DNA from 2 places in the Streptomyces sp. NPDC006339 genome. Region 1 is predicted to be linked to the other one. Evidence: riboswitches for the same ligand, from Rfam matches in the RefSeq annotation. Region 1 holds a riboswitch; the other holds the start of a gene.
What was found. A riboswitch is a leader RNA that binds a small molecule or an ion and turns the genes downstream of it on or off. The one in region 1 is predicted to bind S-adenosylmethionine.
Positions count from the first base shown of each region.

Region 2: it holds a riboswitch for S-adenosylmethionine, as region 1 does, so the genes downstream of both, thrC (threonine synthase) here and ABZ135_RS33265 (aminotransferase class V-fold PLP-dependent enzyme) in region 1, are expected to answer to the same signal.

Region 1 covers NZ_JBEXQW010000058.1:35,198-42,165, reverse strand. The annotation lists gene ABZ135_RS33285 (NYN domain-containing protein) at 1-1,119, opposite strand, end outside; gene ABZ135_RS33280 (hypothetical protein) at 1,165-1,407, opposite strand; gene ABZ135_RS33275 (rhomboid family intramembrane serine protease) at 1,558-2,292, shown strand; gene ABZ135_RS33270 (Lrp/AsnC ligand binding domain-containing protein) at 2,289-2,570, shown strand; gene ABZ135_RS33265 (aminotransferase class V-fold PLP-dependent enzyme) at 2,641-4,005, opposite strand; SAM riboswitch class IV at 4,198-4,315, opposite strand; gene trpD (anthranilate phosphoribosyltransferase) at 4,393-5,457, opposite strand; gene ABZ135_RS33255 (cytochrome bc complex cytochrome b subunit) at 5,595-6,968, opposite strand, start outside.
Region 2 covers NZ_JBEXQW010000038.1:45,052-52,019, forward strand. The annotation lists gene ABZ135_RS27425 (immune inhibitor A domain-containing protein) at 1-671, opposite strand, end outside; gene ABZ135_RS27430 (NAD(P)-binding domain-containing protein) at 837-1,721, opposite strand; gene ABZ135_RS27435 (helix-turn-helix domain-containing protein) at 1,818-2,195, shown strand; gene ABZ135_RS27440 (trehalose-6-phosphate synthase) at 2,192-3,589, opposite strand; gene ABZ135_RS27445 (hypothetical protein) at 3,619-3,924, opposite strand; gene ABZ135_RS27450 (glucosyl-3-phosphoglycerate synthase) at 3,963-4,907, opposite strand; SAM riboswitch class I at 5,029-5,171, shown strand; gene thrC (threonine synthase) at 5,165-6,487, shown strand; gene ABZ135_RS27460 (MoaD/ThiS family protein) at 6,523-6,801, shown strand.

The sequences.
Region 1 (6,968 bases):
ACAGGTGATCTCCGCGCCGGAGCGGGCCGCGAGCGCGGACAGACCGCCGAGCAGCCGCAGCCGCTGCTTCTCCAGCGGCATCGTCGGATAGCCGGTCTTGGTGACGTTGTAGCCGTCCACCACCAGGTGCGCCTGGGGCAGTTCGAGGAGCTGGTCGAGGAGGGCCGGGTCGGTCTCGGACAGGGCGCGCGCGGCGATGTCCTTCGGCGACATCCGGCCGGGCTCGACGGCGTCCACGGTGTCCGCGGGGTGCATCGAGACCGGGGGCAGGGCGAGTTCACGGCGCAGCCCCTGGGCCGCGTCGAGCACCGTGTCCAGGAGCAGCCGCAGCCGCATGTCCTCCACCGAGCGGCCTTCGCGGGCGGCCCGCCGGCTGGCCTCCAGGGCGGCCTCCACCTCGCCGAGCCGGGCCTTGAGGCGGCGGGTCTCGCTCTCGGCGGCCGAGACCTGGGCGGCGGCCTCGGTGCGGGCGGTGTCGATCTCGGCCTGGGCGCGCCGCAGCGCCGCCTCACCGCGCTTGACGTCGCTCTGGGCGCTGCGCAGCTTGCGGTGAAGCGATTCGGCTTCCTTGCGGGCGGCCTCCAGATCGTGCCGGAGCTGCTCGGTCTCGGCCCTCGCGCGCTCCTTGGCGCCGGCGACCTCCTCGCGGAGCCTCTCCAGCTCGCGCCGGCTCGCCTCGTCGGCCCGCTCGGCGTCGGCGCGCTGCGCCTCCTCGCCGGCGGCGGCGACCAGCTTGCCCCAGCCGGCCGGGCGCAGCACATAGGCGGCGGCCGCCACGTCGACCGGGTCGGCGGCGGCGGGCGGGGCACCGGCCTCCACGGCCCCGGCCAGCTCGGGCTGGGACTCCTTGAAGCGTTCCCCGATCCGCTGCCGGAACAGCGGGTCGCTCTCCAGGGCGGCGGCCATCGCGTTCCCGGCGAACTTGGCCCGCCGGGGGGCGGTGAAACGGGCGTACTGCCGCAGCGGGGCGGGCAGCTCGGCGACGGTCAGCCCGCCGAAGGCGTCCGCGACCAGCGCGACGACCTTCCGCCGTACGGCTTCGGGCAGGGGCCGGTCGAGCACCTCGGCGGCGTCGTCCGCCGAGCCCGTCGGCTCATCACCGTGCGCGGGCTGCGCCACGATCCGTCACCCCTCTCCCTGTCGTCGCCCTCGAGGGGCCGCTTCTCAGGAAGCGGCGCCCGGCCTGTCCACCAATTCGATCTGGTCCACCGCGTTGCACCAGCGGCAGCGGACCGACTCGATGGTCTCACTGACCACCTCGCGCTCCTCCACCTTGGGCTCTCCGGCGAGGTCCAGATGGACGTACTCGACGACCTTGGACGAGCGGGTCACATCGAAGCGGGTCAGGTTGCCGCAGAGCGTGCAGCGCCAGCGGGTGTCGGCGGTCGGCAGGGGAACCGTCGTCATCGTGCCGTCCTCTTTCCGTACGAGCGTCACGGGCCCGCGGTGCGCCGTCGAACTGCGGGAGTACTGCCCGTAACCCTACGGCCTCGCGGGTACCCCGTGTCACGGCGAGGCACTCTGTCCCTGTGGGCCCCGGTACGCCATGATCTGTCCATGATCGACTGGCGGGGCGTGACCCTCGGCGCCTGGCGGGGCGCCCGGAACGGACCGACCGTGACCTACGGCCTCATCGCCGGCTGCGTGCTGCTCTTCGCCGTGAGTCCGGTGGCGGGACTGAATCCGGTGTACGGCACCGGTGACGAGCTGCTCGTGGCGCAGAGCACGTACTTCCAGCGCTGGGGGGTGATTCCCGCCGACCTGACGCGCGGCGATCCGCGCGCCCTGCTCACCCCGCTGACCGCCCTCTTCGTGCACGGAAGCTGGCTGCACCTGCTGGGGAACATGCTGTTCCTCTACGTCTTCGGGGCGATGACCGAGGAGCGGATGGGCCGGATCGGCTTCGGCCTGTTCTATCTGGGCTGCGGATATCTGGCGCTGCTCGGCTACGCGACGGCGCACGCGGACAGCGCGCAGACCCTGGTCGGGGCGTCGGGGGCGATCTCGGGGGTGCTCGGCGCCTTCCTCTATCTCTTTCCGCGCGCCCGGGTGACCAGCCTCTTCCCCTTCCTCTTCTTCCTGCCGCTGCGCTTCCCGGCCTGGATCGTGCTGATCTTCTGGTTCGTGCTCCAGTGGCTGGCGGCCCGCTCGGCGGGGTCGGGGCCCGGCGTGGCGTATCTGGCGCACGTGCTGGGCTTCGGCTTCGGGTTCGTCTACGCGTGGGCGCGGTACAGACGTGCCGATAGAGTGAAACCCCCAGCCGCGGCCACCGAGGGAGAAAGCCAGCCGTGATCACCGCGATCGTGCTCATCAAGACCAGCGTGGACCGCATCCCCGAGATCGCCGAGGCGATCGCCGCGATCGACTCCGTCAGCGAGGTCTTCTCGGTCACCGGGACCTACGACCTGATCGCCATGGTCCGGGTGCCGCGCCACGACGACCTGGCCGATGTGATCCCCGGCCGGATCTCCAAGATCCCGGGCGTCGAGGCCACCGACACGCACGTCGCCTTCCGCGCCTACTCCCAGCACGACCTGGACGCGGCCTTCGCCATCGGCCTGGAGTCCTGAGGCCGTACGGACAGCGGCGAAGCCGGCCTCTCCCCCGCGGGAGGCCGGCTTCACCCGTATGAGGGAGCGGTCATCCCCGGTCGGGGACGCAGCGGCCGTCCTCGGTGCGGTACGTCCAGCGGGCGCCGTCGCGGACCAGCTCCTTCACCGCGCCGACGAACCGCTCCACGTGCTCGTCGGGCGTGCCCGCGCCGAAGCTGACCCGGATCGCGTTGAGCGACCTCTCCCCCGGGTTCGCCTCGGGGGCGCCGCACGCGCCCGGGTCCTGCGGGTCGCTGCCGAGCAGGGTGCGCACCAGCGGGTGGGCGCAGAACAGGCCGTCGCGGACGCCGATGCCGTACTCGGCGGAGAGCGCGGCGGCGAAGTGGGAGCTGTTCCAGCCCTCGACGACGAAGGAGAGGACGCCGACCCGGGGGGCGTCCTCGCCGAAGAGCGACAGGACCCGCACCTCGGGCACGTCGGCCAGGCCCTCGCGGACCTTCGCGATGAGGTACCGCTCGCGGGCGACGAGCCGGTCGAAACCGGCCTCGGTGAGGGCCTTGCAGGCGGAGGCGATGGAGTAGACACCGATGACGTTGGGCGAGCCGGCCTCGTGGCGGGCCGCGGTGGTGTGCCACTCGACGTCGACGCCACCGTCGGCGCGGCGCGCCACCGTGCGGGAGGCGCCGCCGCCCGCGAGGTACGGCTCGGCGTCCCGCAGCCAGTCGGCCCGGCCGGCGAGGACGCCGGAGCCGAACGGGGCGTACAGCTTGTGACCGGAGAAGGCGACCCAGTCGACGTCCAAGTCCCGTACGGAGACGGGGTGGTGGGGCGCGAGCTGGGCGGCGTCGAGCACGATCCGGGCGCCGTGCGCGTGCGCCGCGGCGGCCAGTTCCCGCACCGGCCACAGCTCACCGGTGACGTTGGACGCGCCGGTCACGCAGACCAGGGCCGGGCCGTAGGGGTCGCGCTCGGCGAGCGCGCGCTCGAGGATCTCGACGGCCTGGGCCGGGGTGCGCGGCGCGTCGAGGTAGGTCACGCGGGCGTCTCCCCACGGCAGCAGGGAGGCGTGGTGCTCGGTCTCGAAGACGAAGACCTGGCAGTCGGCGGGGAGCGCCCGGGCGAGCAGGTTGAGCGAGTCGGTGGTGGAGCGGGTGAAGACGACCTGGTCCTCGGGGCGGCAGTCGAGGAATGCGGCGACGGTGGTGCGGCTGTTCTCGAAGAGGTCGGTGGACAACTGGGAGAGGTAGCCGGCGCCGCGGTGGACGCTGCCGTAGTAGGGGGCGTACGCGGCGACGTCGTCCCACACGCGCTGGAGGGCCGGGGCGCTGGCCGCGTAGTCGAGCGCGGCGTAGGTGACCTCGCCGCCGGTGACGAGCGGGACGGTGACGTCCCGGCCCAGGACGGCCAGCGGGGCACAGACGGACGGGTCGGTGGCAGCAGTGATCACGGACATGGCGAACTCCCGTACAAGGCAGGCGAATTCAGCGCCTCGACGCGACGGGACACACGACCGCGGAGGCACGGAAAAAGGGAAAAGGGGATGGCGAAGAAGGGGCTTCGAGGCCCTAACGCATTCGCTTGCTCACGAGACTGCTCCCTTGAGGACCAAGGACCCCAGGGCCACACACTGTCGAGAGTGTGCAGGGGTCCGCGCTTGCCGCGGACCTTTCTGTCCACGGCCTGGTCTTCACCCGGGGCACCCCGCCACGGACGGAGGGTTGCCGGACAGCCGGCCGGGGCCTTGATGGCTGTCACTCATGACCTGGTTCAGAAGCTATGCCAGGTGATCGTCGACGCGCAACCCCGTCCGCATTCCGGACGGGGCCGCGCGTCGCGCCGCCTACGCGTTGCTGATGGCGACCCACCGCTCCAGGGCGCGCCGGGCGGCACCGGAGTCGATGGACTCGGCCGCCCTCTCGATGCCGGCCCGCAACTGCTCCGCCAGGGTGCCCTCCCCCGGCTCCAGGGCGGTCAGCGCCGCCGCCGAGTTGAGCAGCACCGCGTCCCGTACCGGACCGGTCTCGCCGGCGAGCAGCCGCCGGGCGACGTCGGCGTTGTACGAGGCGTCGGCGCCGCGCAGGGCCTCCACGGGCACCAGGTCGATGCCGACGTCCCGGGGGTCGAAGTGCTCCTCGCGGACGGTGCCGTCCCGGACGATCCAGACCCGCGAGGTCGCGGTGGTGGTGAGCTCGTCCAGGCCGTCGTCGCCCCGGAAGACCAGCGCGGAGGAGCCGCGCTCGGCGAGCACCCCGGCGACGATCGGCGCCATCCGGGCGTCGGCGACTCCGGTGGCCTGGGCCCTGACCCGGGCCGGATTGGTCAGCGGTCCCAGGAAGTTGAACACCGTGCGGATGCCGAGCTCCTTGCGGGCCATGGCCACATGGCGGAGCGCCGGGTGGAACTTGACCGCGAAGCAGAAGGTGATCCCCGCCTCCTCGGCGACCTCGGCCACCCGCCGCGGGGTCAGCTCCAGGTTGACGCCGAGCTTCTCCAGGACGTCGGAGGCACCGGAGGCCGAGGACGCGGCCCGGTTGCCGTGCTTGACGACCTTGGCGCCCGTGCCGGCCACGACGATCGCCGACATGGTGGAGACGTTCACGGTCTTGGCGCCGTCACCGCCGGTGCCGACGATGTCGACGGTGGCGCCCGGCACCTCGATGGTGTTGGCGTGCGCGTACATGGTCCGGACGAGACCGGTGATCTCCTCCACGGTCTCGCCCTTGGCGCGCAGGGCGACCACGAAGCCGGCGATCTGCGCGTCCGTCGCCTCGCCGCGCAGGATCCGGTCCATGGCCCAGGCCGTGTCCTCGGCGCTCTGGTCGCGGCCGCTCAGCAGACCGTCCAGGACGACGGGCCAGGAGCGGCCCGCCGCGGTGTCGCCTCCAGCGGGGTTCACAGCGCTCATGGTCGCTCCTGGTGTGTCGTACGGGCGTGTCTCCACGGGTGTCCCCACCCTATCGATCTCCCGGTACGGCGAAGAGCCCCGTCCATCGAATGGACGGGGCTCTCGCCGTGGCGACCTACATCAGGAGGTCAAGGGGATCAGTGGTGGCCGTGGCCGCTCTGGATCTCCTTGTACTCCTCGACGGTGGGCTTGGCGACCTGGTTGTCGGCGCCGTAGTAGCCCCGGTTGAGCTTGACCCGGAGCTTCTCCATGCGGCCGATCTTGCGCTCCACACCGTTCTCGTCGACGGCCGGCGGCAGCTCGGCCGGCGCGTACTGCTCGTGCGCGGTGAGCTTGTGCAGCTCGCCCTGGCTGAGCGGGGTGTGGACCTCGACGAACTCACCGTGCGGCAGGCGCTTGATGATGCCGGACTCGCGACCGTGCAGCACCTTGTCCTTGTCCCGGCGCTGGAGGCCGAGGCAGATCCGCTTGGTGACGATGAACGCGATGACCGGGCCGACGAAGAAGAAGATCCGGACGAACCACGTGATCGCGTTGATCGACAGGTGGAAGTGCGTGGCCCAGAGGTCGTTGCCACCACCGACGAGCATGATCATGTACGCGGTGATCCAGGCGACACCGAAGGCGGTGCGCGTCGGAGCGTTGCGCGGGCGCTGCGCGATGTGGTGCTCGCGCTTGTCGCCGGTGATCCAGGACTCGATGAACGGGTAGACCGCGATCGCGCCGAGCACCAGCGGGAAGATCACCAGCGGGATGAACACGCCCAGGACCAGGGTGTGGCCCCAGATGTTGATCTCCCAGCCCGGCATGACACGGATCAGACCCTCGGCGAAGCCCATGTACCAGTCGGGCTGGGCGCCGGTCGACACCTGGTCCGGACGGTACGGGCCGAGCGCCCAGATCGGGTTGATCGAGGCGATCGCCGAGATGACCGCGATGACACCGAAGACCAGGAAGAAGAAGCCTCCGGCCTTGGCCATGTACACCGGCAGCAGCGGCATGCCGACGACGTTCTTGTTCGTGCGGCCGGGGCCCTCGAAGTGCGTGTGCTTGTGGACGAACACCAGGATCAGGTGAGCGACCACCAGGCCGAGCATGATGCCCGGGAGCAGCAGCACGTGCGCCGAGTAGAACCGGGCGACGAAGTCGCCGCCGGGGAACTCCCCGCCGAACAGGAACATCGACAGGTACGTACCGACGATCGGCACGGACAGGATCGCGCCCTGCATGAAGCGGACACCGGTGCCGGAGAGCAGGTCGTCCGGGAGCGAGTAACCGGTGAAGCCGGTGAACATGCCCAGGAAGAACAGCAGGAAGCCGAACAGCCAGTTGATCTCACGCGGCTTGCGGAACGCGCCGGTGAAGAACACGCGCATCATGTGCACGAACATGCCGGCGAGGAAGATCAGCGCCGCCCAGTGGTGGATCTGCCGGATGAGCAGACCACCGCGCACCTCGAAGGAGATGTGCATGGTCGAGTTGAACGCCTCGGACATGAGCTGTCCCTGGAG
Region 2 (6,968 bases), on a different contig from region 1:
TTGCCGGCCGCGATCTGGGCGTTCCACCAGGCGTCGCCGGTGTCCTGGATGAAGGCCCACGAACCGCCGTTGTCCTCGATGGCGTTGTCGCCGTAGAAGGAGGCGTTGTAGGGGACCTTGACCCAGTCCTCGACGGTGTTGGTGACCGAGTAGGCGCCGTTCGACAGCTTCTCGTAGTACGTCTTCATGGACTCGCCGGAGCCGTTGAAGAGGTTCTCGTAGTACGCCTTGTCGAAGTCGGCGGTCCAGGCGTTGGAGTTGTCCACGCTCCGGTCGGGCCGGGGTATCTCGTTGTGGAGCGGGCCGGGGACGGTGCCGTACTTGCCGCTGGCCTCGGTGCCGAACTCGGAGAGGATCGTGAGGATCTTCTCCTGGCGCACGGCCGTGGTGGTCTTCGTCTCCACGAACTTGCCGGGCGCCACCTCGACGACGCCGCGGGCGTTCGCCTTGGCCTTGCCCTTGGCGACCAGGTCGATCGCCTTCTCGCGCAGCTCGGTGCGCTGCTTGGTGAGCGGTCCGGGGCGGTTGTCGCTCCGGTGCGACGGGGCGTCGGCCGGGGCGCCGGTCGGCGCGCTGTCCCTGGCCTCCTGCGCGGCGGCGGGGGTGAGCCCCGCGGCGAGGAGTGCGGTGAGCGCCGACCCGAGGGTCATGCCCACGACAATCTTTTTCACGTCTGTCGCGATCCTTCCGCTTGCCTTTTCGGGGGTAAACGGATCGCCTGGGGGAACGATCGCGGCAGAGTCTGGCACGGAAGGACCCCTCGCGAGGAGGGGTCGTCTCCGATTAACGGAACCGATTTACGGAACCGATTTACGGACCGCACCCGCCTCACAGGCTCAGCGGAGCAGCAGGTCCACCACGCCCGTCAGGTCCTCCTCGCCGCTGCCCTCCGCGAGCCGGCGGCGCATCAGCTCGAAGTAGGGGTTGATCAGCTCCGGGCTCACGCCCTGCTGCTCGGCCGTGGCCAGGAAGGTCGGCGTGCCCGCCACCTGCATCGCCAGGTTGGACACCACGTCCGTCGTGTAGTCGCCGCTCTTCAACTGCCGGGCGGTCTGCTGCACGGCCGGGCCGGCCATGGCGGAGATCCAGCCGGAGAGCAGCGGGGCGAAGGCGACCGGGTCGATGTCCTCCTTGCGGATCAGGGCGAAGGCGTGCGCGACCCCGGCGAACATCCCGTACATGGCGCTGAGCAGGGCCACGTCGTGCAGCGCCGCGAAGCCCGCGTCCTCGCCGACGTGCACGGCGCCGGCCGGCACCGCGAGGGTCGCCTCGTGACGCTCGAACAGCTCCCGCGATCCGCTGTAGAAGACATAGCCGCCGGCCTCGGGGACGCCGATCATCGGCGGGACGGCCATGATCCCGCCGTCCAGGTAGCGGGCGCCCCGCTCACGGGCCCGGGCGGCGCGGGCCCGGGCCTGGGCGGGCGTGGTGGTGGTGAGGTTGACCAGGTCCTTGCCGGTCAGGTCGGCGTCGGCGAGGGCCTCGCCGACCGAGGCGTCGTCGAGGAGGCAGACCACGACGAGGGTGCTCGCGGCGACCGCCTCGGCGACGTCGGCGGCGGCCTTCGCGCCCTCGTCGACGAGCGCGGCGGCACGGGCGGGGGTGCGGTTCCAGACGGTGAGCGGGTGCCCCTCGGCGAGCCAGGTGCGGGCCAGGGCGGTGCCCATCGCGCCGAGGCCGAGGAGGGTGACGGGGGTCTTCTGCGAGGTCGTCTCGTTCATGTGCCCAGGCTGCGCCCCGGGCGGTTGAGCGCTCAAGTACGCACTTCGAAGTGGGTGGTTACCCTGGAGTGAGCGAGCAGGTCAGGAGGGTGGGGCATGGCGACGCTGAACCGGCCGGGGGCCGACGACGGGGACCACATCTGCGGCATCGACACCGCGATGGACATCATCGGGGGCAAGTGGAAGGTGCTCATCCTGTGGGCGCTCCACGAGCACCCGAACCGCCGCTTCGGCGAACTGCGCCGCATGGTGCCGGGGATCACCGAGAAGGTGCTCGCCTCCCACCTGCGCGAGATGGAGGCGGACGGCATCGTGGACCGCGTCTCCTACGACGAGGTCCCGCCCCGCGTCGAGTACGCCCTCACCAAGGACGGCATCCGGCTCAACGACGCCCTCGAACCGCTCGCCGCCTGGGGCCGCGAGCGGAAGGAACGGGACGACCGGGACGGCGCCGCCCAAGGCGGCGCCTCCTAGGACGCCCCGCCCTGGGAAGGCGCTCCGCCCAGGGCCTCCAACTGGTCCAGGAACCAGCGGCGGGGCGGCAGGGCGGTGGCCGCCGCCGCGAGGCGCTTGGTGCGGTCGGCGCGGTCCGGGGCGGGCATCGACAGGGCCTCGTGGAGGGCCTCGGCGGTCTCGGTCACGTCGAAGGGGTTCACCGTCAGCGCGTCGGCGCGCAGCTCCTCGTACGCGCCCGCCTCCCGGGACAGCACCAGCGCGCAGCCCTCGTCGGACACCACCGGGATCTCCTTGGCGACCAGGTTCATGCCGTCCCGCACCGGGTTGACGAGGGCCACGTCGGCCATCCGGTACGCGGCGAGGGAGCGGGCGAAGTCGTCCTGGACGGAGACCAGGACGGGCTGCCAGTCCGCGGTGCCGAACTCCTCGTTGATCCGCTCCGCGAGCGCGCTCACCGCGGCCGTGTAGGAGCGGTAGCTCTCCAGGTCCTGGCGGGAGGGGTAGGCGGAGGCGAGGTGGACGACGCGGCCGCGCCACTCGGGGTGTTCCGTGAGCAGCTCCCGGTAGGCCAGCAGGCCGCGCAGGATGTTCTTGGACAGCTCCGTGCGGTCCACCCGGACGATCGTCTTCCGGTCGCCCACCTCGGCGCGCAGGGCCGCGAGCCGCTCCTCGACCTCGGGGCGGTGGGCCAGGGCCCGCAGCTCGTCGCCGTCGACGCCGAGCGGATGGACCGCCACCCGGGAGCCGCCGGCCGCGCGGGCGACGGGAGGGTCGGCGCGGAAGGCGTCCGCCCAGGCCCCGGTGTGGAAGCCGATCTCGTCCGCGCCCAGCATGCCCTCCACCAGCTCCTGGTGGATGTCGTCCGGCAGCATCGCCAGATAGGCGGGCGAGGCCCACGGCGTGTGGGTGAAGTGCGCGATCCGCAGGTCGGGCCGCAGCGCGCGGAGCTGCCCCGGGACGAGCGCCAGGTGGTAGTCCTGCACCAGCACCGCGGCGCCCTCGTCGGCGGCCTCGGCCAGCGCCTCGGCGAAGGCGCGGTTGTAGGCCCGGTAGGAGTCCCAGCGGCGCCGGAAGGCCGCGTCGAAGACGGGCTCGCGCGGGATGTCGTAGAGATGGTGGTGGAGGAACCACAGCACCGAGTTCGCGATGCCGTTGTACGCGTCGGCGTAGACGTCCGGGTCGATGTCGAGCATCCGCACGCCCGGCTCGGACACCCCGCGCCGCACGGCCTCGCGGTCGCCCTCGCCGAGGGCCGCGCACACCCACAGCCCGTCTCCCGCCGCGTCCTCCGAGAAGACGGCGCTCAGGCCCGACACGAGCCCGCCGCCGCCCCGCCGGGTGTCCAGCGCTCCGTCGTCCCGCAGGGTGTACGAGAGGGGGCCGCGGTTCGATGCAACGAGGACTGAAGCCATATGGCGAACCTAGCCCGTCCGGTAAACGCTCAAACGTACGGATTCGAGCCAGGCTCGCGGTGGCCCGTGGGCTCCCGGTGACTCCGTACGGCGGCGCCGGCCACCACACCCGTCGCCCCCAGCGCCAGACCGAGGCCGCCGAGCAGCCAGAGCCGCTCCTCGGCCGTGCGGCCCGACTCCGGCTGCTTCTCCGGCTCCCGGGCCGCGGCCGGGGCCACGGCGGCGAAGGCGGCGTCCGCCGCGGCCGGGGCCGCCCCGGTCACGAGGAGCGCCCCGGCGCCGAGGCCCAGGACCGACAGCAGCATGCCCGTTCCGATTCCGTGTCTCCACCGCATGAAACGGAAATCTAGGCAGAAAGGATCATCATCCGGTGTTACGCCACGCGTCGGCGCGCGTACTCCGCGATCTCCGCCATCGGCGGCCGCTCCTCCGTGTCCACCGCGTACGTGCGCGGCGCGAAGCCGCCCTCCCCGCTCCGCTCGAACTGGGTCAGCCGCGGCCGCACCAGATGGCCCCGCGAGAGCCGCAACTGCGCCGTCCGGTAGATCGCCGCCGCCATCCGGCCCAGCGCCTGCCCGTCCTGGTGCCGGTGCTTGCGCACCCCCACGTCCACCTGCGCGAGCGCGTCCAGACCCACCGTGTGCAGCGCGTCCACCAGCAGGCCCAGCTCCACCCCGTAACCGACCGGGAACGGCAGCCGCTCCAGGAGCGAGCGGCGCGCCGCGTACTCGCCGCCGAGCGGCTGGACGAAACCGGCCAGTTGCGGCCAGTGCAGATTCAGCAGCGGCCGGGCCACCAGCTCCGTCACCCGGCCGCCCTGACCGGGGGCGTCGCCGAGCGGACGGTCGTACATCGCCTTCACGAAGTCCACGTCCGGGTCGGTCAGCAGCGGACCGACGATCCCCAAGACGAAATCCGCCGAGAAGTCCCGCAGATCGGCGTCGACGAAGCAGACCACGTCCCCGCTCGTCGCCATCAGCGACCGCCACAGCACCTCGCCCTTGCCCGGCACCGCCGGTATCCGCGGCAGGATCGCGTCCCGCGCCACCACCCGCGCCCCCGCCGCCGCGGCCACCTCCGCCGTACGGTCCGTGGAGCCCGAGTCGATCACCACCAGCTCGTCCACCAGCGGCACCGCGTCCGTCATCAGCTCGCGGCGGATCACGGAGACGATCGCGCCGACCGTCGCCTCCTCGTTCAGCGCCGGCAGCACCACGCTGACCTTCGTGCCCCGCTTGGCGGCGAGGATCCGCTCCAGCGGACGGTCGGCCACCGACCAGGACCGCCGGGCCAGCCAGCGCTCCACTTCTTCCAGCAACGTGATCTCCATCTCGCGGATCGGACGACCGTCTCCACCTCGGAAGGCTTCGGTTACAGTCTTGAACAACGCGGATGCCCGATGCATGTCGGGGTGCCGACCGCGTTCCACAATCGAATACCGCTCATCCAGAGGGGCAGAGGGAAACGGCCCGTTGAAGCCCCGGCAACCCTCCAGTCGGTTACTCGTCCTCCAGCGAGGCTCCCGGCTAGGGAAGGTGCCAAATCCGTCTCATGGCGAAATGCGTCATGAGGAAGATGAGGAGAAAGGGCCTCGCCTCCATGGCTGTACAGACGGTTGCCACCACCGCCACCCCCCGGACCCCGGTCGACCTCGGTCCCGCGTCCGGGCTCTCCTGCCGCGAATGCGGCGAAACCTTCGCGCTCGGTCCGATCTTCGCCTGCGAGCTCTGTTTCGGCCCGCTCGAAGTCGCCTACGACCTGCCGACCGGTGAGCCCGAGGCCCTGCGCAAGCGCATCGAGGCCGGCCCCGCCAACATCTGGCGCTACGCCCCGCTCCTCCCCGTCCCCGCCGACGTCGCCGAGAAGCCCAACCTGAACCCCGGCTGGACCAAGCTCGTCCAGGCCGACAACCTGGCCCGCGAGATCGGCGTCGAGCCCGGGAAGCTGTTCGTCAAGGACGACTCCGGCAACCCGACCCACTCCTTCAAGGACCGGGTCGTCGCCCAGGCCCTGGAGGCCGCCCGCGCCTTCGGCTTCACCACCCTCTCCTGCTCCTCCACCGGCAACCTGGCCGGCGCCGTCGGCGCCGCCGCCGCCCGGGCCGGCTTCCGCTCCTGCGTGTTCATCCCGCACGACCTGGAGCAGGGCAAGGTCGTCATGGCCGGTGTCTACGGCGGCGACCTGGTCGCCATCGAGGGCAACTACGACGACGTCAACCGCTTCTGCTCGGAGCTCATCGGCGACCCGCTCGGCGAGGGCTGGGGCTTCGTGAACGTCAACCTGCGCCCGTACTACGGCGAGGGCTCCAAGACGCTCGCGTACGAGATCTGCGAGCAGCTCGGCTGGGTCGTTCCGGACCAGTTGGTCATCCCGATCGCCTCCGGCTCGCAGCTCACCAAGATCGACAAGGGCCTCCAGGAGCTCATCAAGCTCGGCCTGGTCGAGGACAAGCCGTACAAGATCTTCGGCGCCCAGGCCGAGGGCTGCTCCCCGGTCTCCGCCGCCTTCAAGGCCGGTCACGACGTGGTCCGCCCGCAGAAGCCGAACACCATCGCCAAGTCGCTGGCGATCGGCAACCCGGCCGACGGCCCGTACGTCCTCGACATCGCCCGCCGCACCGGCGGCGCCGTGGAGGACGTGAACGACGAGCAGGTCGTCGACGCGATCAAGATCCTGGCCCGCACCGAGGGCATCTTCGCCGAGACCGCGGGCGGTGTGACCGTCGGCGTGACGAGGAAGCTCGTCGAGGCCGGTCTCCTCGACCCCTCGCTCACCACCGTGGTCCTCAACACCGGTGACGGGCTCAAGACCCTCGACGCCGTTGCCGACACCTCTCAGGCGACCGCCACCATCCGCCCGAGCCTCGACGCGTTCCGCGACGCCGGCCTGGCCCACTGAGACCCGCCCCCAGCGCGCCGAAAGGTTACGTAGACATGGCCGTGAACGTCCGCATCCCCACCATCCTCCGCACCTACACGGGCGGCCGGGCCGAGGTGCCCGCCGAGGGCGCCACCCTCGCCGAGGTCATCGCCGACCTGGAGAAGAACCACACCGGCATCGCCGCCCGCGTCCTGGACGACCAGGGCAAGCTGCGCCGCTTCGTCAACGTGTACGTCAACGACGACGACGTGCGCTTCGAGCAGGGCCTGGAGACCGCGACGCCGGACGGCGCGGGCGTCTCGATCATTCCGGCGGTCGCCGGCGGCTGCTGAGCCCGGCCCCCGTCGGGGCTCGGCCCGGAGATCTTCCGCTTTACAGAATTGCCCCTTCCGCTGCCAGAAGCGGAAGGGGCAATTCTGCATGGTTGAGCGCGGTAGAGTTGGGGAAGTCCCCTCCGCTGCTCATGCCAGGCGCATATGAGAATGCGTCGCCGCTCGAC